2 regions of the Peribacillus sp. SIMBA_075 genome follow, and region 2 is predicted to be linked to the other one. Evidence: riboswitches for the same ligand, from Rfam matches in the RefSeq annotation. Region 2 holds a riboswitch; the other holds the start of a gene.
What was found. A riboswitch is a leader RNA that binds a small molecule or an ion and turns the genes downstream of it on or off. The one in region 2 is predicted to bind lysine.

Region 1 (3,434 bases), on a different contig from region 2:
CCAGGAAATAACGAAACGGTATGCTTTCTAAGAAATGTGCTGCTGAATTAAATGATTCCGGTCCCTTTGTTGCCATATAGTTGGTAACTAAATGCTCCAACAAGAACAGCCCGATCGGAATAACTCCAAGTAGTGAATGAAGTCTACGATTCCCAAACTCACGATTTTTTGCCACTAAGTGCCCCCCCTTAATTTGTGAAAAATCATGCAAAGATAAACTGGTGGCTACCTTTTATCTCCGCGTGAAAATAAAGTATAGAGTCAGAAAACTCCCCTATACTTCCGTTTACAATTATGTGACATGTCCATTTTACTCCTGACTTCTATGTGCGTCAAGAAAACGGATACAAGAATTCTCTTTTTCAGAATAGATTTTATTGGATTAAATTGTCTATTTTTTATTCATCAAGAAGATATTTTGGAGAAATTACTAATTAAACTATTAATATCTCGGTATAATTTATCATTTTTTCCCAATTGATATTTAAATAAATAAAAAACAGTATAATTTGCAAAAGAAAAACGTTTATAATAGATTAACAGAAAGAGGCGATAAACTATGAAAAAAAATATTGCTGCTGCGATAGAAGAAGAGATTCCAGCTGAGGAAATTCAAACTGAAGAATTCCAAGTTCCAGCTTTCGGATACGAATTAATCAGAGAAGTTCTATTGAACGATATTCTCGGAAAAGACTCTAATCAAATCCTCTATTGGGCAGGTAAACAGTTAGCACGTAAATTCCCATTAAATGGCGATCAAGAAGTTATTGAATTTTTCCAGAGCGCGGGATGGGGCACCCTGGAAATCATGAAGTATACGAAAAACCAGATGGAATTATCACTGACGGGTGAAATAATCAGCCGCCGTATGGATTTACATCCTGACTGTCACTTCCAACTTGAAGCCGGTTTCCTTGCCGAGCAGTTTACACTGCAAAAAAAGTGCCTAAGCGAATCAACGGAAGAAATCAAACGCCGCGCAAAAAAAGTGATATTCACCATTCAATGGGATCCCAGAGATCAAATCTAATGAGCCCTTAAAACAGACTTACCCTTTTTACCGGAAGTCTGTTTTTTATTGGACTCCTTACTCTCAAGCTAGCACATTTGCATGCTGCCCAAGTTTAAATGCTTCATGAAGAGATTCGACCGCCTTCACCATTTCCTTTTCATTGACGACAGTCGAGACTTTAATTTCAGATGTGCTGACCATTTTCACTTGGATGCCTGTATTGGCCATCACTTCAAACATCTCGGCAGCCACTCCTGGATTGGAAACCATACCAGATCCGACGATGGACACCTTGGCCAATCCGCCCTCCGTTTCGACTCGGTCGAATGACAATTGTTCCTTATTGTTTTCCAGTACGATCAAGGCCGCTTGCGTATCTTCACTTTTTGTGGAAAATGATAGATTGGTCGTATCCTCGGCTGTCATGCTTTGAATGATGATGTCCACATTAATCCGGTTTTTCGCAAGTGTCGTGAAAATTGTGGATAATGCACCAAGTGATTGGGGCAATCCATATATTGTGACCCTTGTAATACTGTCTTCAAAAGCAATGCCGCGTACAATTAAGTTTTCTTCCATAGTTGCTTCCTCCTCAATGATCGTTCCTGATTCTCTCTCCATGCTCGAACGGACTTCTAGCGGAATTTGATAATTTTTTGCATATTCTACAGCCCTTGGATGAAGGACGCCCGCCCCTAGGTTGGCAAGTTCCAGCATCTCATCATAAGAAATGGATTGGAGTTTACGCGCGGCTTTTATGTAGCGTGGATCCGTAGTGAAAACACCCGTTACATCCGTATAAATATCGCATCTATCCGCATTCAGCGCTGCAGCGATGGCAACTGCCGTCGTATCGGAACCGCCTCGTCCTAAGGTCGTGATTTCCCCATTTGCATCGTTCCCCTGGAAACCGGCAACGACCACAATTTTCTTCTCCTGGAGCTGAGCTTGAATCCTCGTGGCATCGATGTTTAAAATCCGGGCATTCCCATGAACGGATTCCGTTTGCATGCCAGCCTGCCAGCCAGTGTAAGAAATGGCTTCATGTCCCTCTTCAATCAATGCCATCGTTAACAGGGATATCGTGACCTGTTCCCCCGTAGTCAATAGCATATCCATTTCCCTCTTGCTCGGTGTTCCGGAAATATCCCGGGCCATGGAAACCAATTGATCCGTGGTTTTCCCCATAGCTGAAACAACGACGACTACCTCATTTCCATTCTTCACTTCCTCGATTACCCTATTGGCAACATTTTTTATTTTTTCTACGCTTCCGACGGATGTCCCGCCGAACTTTTGAACGATTAATGCCATCCTAATGCACCCTCTCTACCTTTTTAGGCAATAAAAAAAGCAATGAGAAATATCTCATTGCTGTGATCACATATCCAATACTGTAAACACAGTGAGATAGCTCTCCAGGGCATAAACCCTGACAATCCGCCATTTATTAAATGTCAGACCAGAAAAACAAGGTATGAGTCTTGTCTTCCTTCGGCGTCATCCCCTTTCAAAACCTTTCATGGAAGCTCATACTTCTCCAGGTTTTTACTCTTGAATTCCGCACCTCTATCAGCACTTTTAAGTTGTCTAGTTAAAAATTCCTTCTTATCATAGCATAGAGAATTGCCTGCAGCAAGATTATTCTTGTAATTTTCTAACGATTCCCTCTGCTACCCCTTTTGGCATGCCAGCTTCCATGATTTCCTCGGCCGTGGCCTCTTTGATTTTCTTCAATGACCCAAAATGCCTTAATAATTGCTTCCTCCGCTTTTCCCCGACTCCCGGAATATCATCAAGCTGGGAGTGAACGGCGTTTTTCCCGCGTAGCTGGCGATGAAACGTAATCGCGAACCGATGCACCTCATCCTGAATTCTTTGCAATAGATAAAATTCCTGGCTCCGTGAATCAAGAGGTACGAGTTCAAGCGGATTTCCAATCATTAATTGTGAAGTCCTATGCTTTTCATCCTTAATGAGACCTGAAAGTGGTATATCAAGGCCTAATTCATTCTCCAAAATATCCCTTACAGCTTCCACATGTCCCTTTCCTCCATCAATGATGATTAAGTCCGGAAGCGGCAGCCCTTCTTTCAATACTCGTGAATACCTTCTTCTGACCACTTCACGCATCGATTCATAATCATCAGGTCCCTGGACCGTTTTGATCTTATATTTACGGTACTCCCTTTTTTCCGGTTTCCCATCAATGAACACGACTAATGCGGAAACAGGGTCACTTCCCTGGATATTCGAGTTGTCGAAAGCTTCAATTCGATGCGGGGTGTAGATCCCTAATTGGTTCCCGAGGTTTTCCACCGCATTGATCGTTCTTTCTTCATCCCGTTCAATCAATGAAAATTTTTCCTGAAGGGCGATGGAGGCATTTTCATTCGCCAATTTAAGCATGTCTTTTTTCGAT
Region 2 (3,434 bases):
AATCACAACTATATCGAAGAATAGTTTACAAGCTTCATGAAGTTATCTGCATGGAGCCTGCAGAAAGGGGGAATTTAAGCATGTGCCTCCTTTGATTTTCTCCAATTTCAGCACACTTCTGACCAATCCATGGCTTGGGGAAAAGAGAAAGGCCAATCCAACCATGCAACCGGATATCGAGGCATCCAAAATGGCAGCTGAATTATAACCGATGACTTAATTTAACACCCCGACCATTATACTGAAAATATCATTCTAATTAACCGATCTGTCAGCAGATAAGCCGTTGCGGCAGGTATGATGAGCATTCCAACTACTAAAATGGAGAGTGCTTTTCCTTCAGTACATAAAACGTAATGATGAAGTTAATTTATATTGTAGAGTTTTTATGGTGAATATAAACTAGGGGAGCTTTTTCTAATGTTTATGATGGGACGACGTGAAATTCACGAGTAAACGTGTGTATTTCAAGAGTAAACGCGGATTTCTCGACGGGCATCTGGCATTCCATGTGCATTGCCAATCATTTTTCCGGCTTTAAAGAAACTGCCATGTACGCCAATCCCAATTCGATTCCGCAAAGTACAAACAGGCTGATTAAAGTTTGGAACATCCTGATCTCCTCCTCCTCTAAGACTTAAACCAATCTTAAAGGATGAAACCCATACCAGAACAAGACCTTATTTGAAGAAATCTTCAGCAGCCATGCTCTGTTCTCTTGCTCTGAAATGGGTTTCATACGGTACAATATAAAAAAAAGAAAAAATGGTGATCCCATGACAAACATTAAAGAAATTGCTCAATGTGCTGGTGTATCTGTCTCAACAGTATCTCGTGTATTGAATAATCATCCTTATGTAAGCCCTGATAAGAGAGAGAGCGTTTTACAAGCCATTGATCGCTTGAATTATTCGAGAAACATCAACGCCATTCATCTTTCAAAAGGCAAAACAAATCTTATCGGCATCATCATCCCCTTCACCAATCACCCATATTACGGGGCAATCGTTAACGGAATTACTAAACAGGCAAATGCAATTGGGTGTCATATCGTGATCTTTCAAACCCATTATGAAAGAGAGAAAGAAATCCAGGCTTTGAATATGCTGCAAATGAAGCAACTCGATGGCATTATCGTTTGTTCAAGAATTTCGGAAATGAAAATCCTCTTGGATTATCAAAAATACGGACCTATTATCTTATGTGAGGATACAGCCCAGGCTGAATTCTCATCCATCAGCATTGATCATTATGCAGCATTCTCCTGTGCCCTTGAATACGTGATTTCTAAAGGATATAAGAAAATTGGATACAGCCTCGGCCGTAAAAAGAGCAGGAACAGTTCTCTGCGAACAAAGGCCTTTAACGATATCATGAGTAAACATCAACTTATAAACAATAAAGAATGGTTGTTTGAAGGCAGTTATCACATCAAAGACGGTGTAAAGTTGTTTGAGGATTGGCATTCGATGATAAACAAACCTGAAGCCATCATCATCACTAATGATGACACGGCTGCTGGATTCATGCTCACCGCTAAGAAATCGGGTATGAGGGTACCTGAAGAGGTGGCCATTCTGGGCTTCAATAATGATGGCCTCAGTGAGATGCTGGACATCACGACCATTTCCTTGCCTCTGGAATGGATTGGAAAAATGGCAGTGGATCTATTTGAGAATCCCGAATCGGTCCAACATGTAAAATTGGACTACGCCCTTATAAAAAGAAGGACCGTTTAATAACGGTATTGTTATCAGAATGGCTTTACTTTTATATATCGTTTCCTCTTCCAATCTTTCGAGAACTAGGGAAAAATAACCACATAAAATAATCATTGCGATATCCCAGAAGTTATTTTATAATTTTGATATAGTAAAGTTTACTCAGTTACTAGCATTCTATTTGCGATTGCATAATTTTTCATGAGTACCATCGTACGGCCAATTACAAGCTGGCGTTACGATTTAAGAAAATTGAATACTTCCTCATTTACCGATGAGTTAGAGGCTGCAGCTTATAAAAGTAGAACGGACGAGATTCTGGAAAATTCAAGACTCCGTTTGAAAGGATAAGTTGCCGAAGTTAGGGTATATTCCATGTATATTCTCGCTGGCGGTGTCACCGAACAGGAACATCACTGTCACGTTTTTTCTAAAAGCGTGGGGAGCTATCTTCGGAAGGATAAACGGGTTTATTATAAACAGCCGTCGATCTTTTTCGACTGCTGTTTTTTTATATTTCGTTCCCTTCCAATAAAAAGGAGTGTAACATCAATTGCCAAATTCACAATCAGCATCAAGCCCCACTGAATTAAAAAGGAGCCTGAAAGCGCGGCACTTAATGATGATTTCATTAGGTGGAACGATTGGAACAGGTTTATTTTTAGCAAGTGGCGGTGCCATCCATTCAGCCGGACCCGGCGGTGCCTTGGTGGCATACGCGGTCATCGGCATCATGGTTTATTACTTAATGACAAGTCTTGCAGAAATGGCAGCATTCATGCCAGTGGCCGGTTCGTTCCGTGTCTATGCATCCAAATTCGTCGATCCGTCTTTCGGTTTTGCGATTGGATGGAACTACTGGTATAACTGGGCAATCACCATTGCCGCTGAATTAGCAGCTGTTGTCTTAATTATGAAGTTCTGGTTTCCTGATACTCCCTCCTTCATCTGGAGTGCTATTGCGTTAATCACTATGTTTCTTATCAATTACATGTCCGTTAAAGGTTTTGGGGAAGCAGAATTCTGGTTTGCCATGATCAAAGTCGTGACAGTCGTCATTTTCTTGATCACTGGTGTCCTGATCATTCTCGGAATCATGGGTGGAAAAGACCCTATTGGTTTTTCCAATTTCACAATGGGCGAAGGTCCCTTTAATGGAGGGTTCTTCACGATTCTAGGTGTATTCATGGCTGCCGGCTTTTCATTCCAAGGAACAGAATTGCTTGGAGTGACGGCTGGTGAAAGTGAAGATCCAGAAAAGAATATCCCTAAGGCGATCAGATCCGTTTTCTGGCGCATCATTTTATTCTATATCCTTGCCATTTTCGTAATTGGAATGATCATTCCGTTTACGGATTCACGTTTATTGAGTGAAGATGTTGCCGTAAGTCCCTTCACGCTCGTATTTGAACGGGCTGGCCTTGCATTTGCTGCATCCATCATGAACGCGATCATTTTATCATCCGTACTTTCCGCCGGTAACTCAGGCATGTACGCTTCAACCCGTATGCTCTGGGACTTGGCACGTGATGGGAAAGCACCTAAATTCCTTGGCAAGTTAGATAAAAGAGGAGTACCCGTGAATGCACTTATCGTGACTTCTTTAGTTGGCTGCGTTGCATTCTTAGCATCATTTTTCGGAGATGGTGTCGTTTATATTTGGTTATTGAATGCTTCAGGCATGGCAGGATTCGTCACCTGGGTCGGGATTGC

Region 1: linked by a shared signal. The riboswitch ahead of SB775_RS08160 (aspartate kinase) and the one ahead of SB775_RS14930 (amino acid permease) in region 2 are both predicted to bind lysine.

What each region holds. Positions count from the first base shown of each region.
Region 1 is NZ_JAWRYN010000007.1:93,093-96,526, reverse strand. Features, by position in the region: gene SB775_RS08170 (succinate dehydrogenase cytochrome b558 subunit) at 1-175, opposite strand, end outside; gene SB775_RS08165 (YslB family protein) at 560-1,030, shown strand; gene SB775_RS08160 (aspartate kinase) at 1,094-2,326, opposite strand; lysine riboswitch at 2,416-2,592, opposite strand; gene uvrC (excinuclease ABC subunit UvrC) at 2,654-3,434, opposite strand, start outside.
Region 2 is NZ_JAWRYN010000019.1:10,964-14,397, reverse strand. Features, by position in the region: gene SB775_RS14940 (hypothetical protein) at 83-208, shown strand; gene SB775_RS14935 (LacI family DNA-binding transcriptional regulator) at 777-1,739, shown strand; lysine riboswitch at 1,994-2,178, shown strand; gene SB775_RS14930 (amino acid permease) at 2,275-3,434, shown strand, end outside.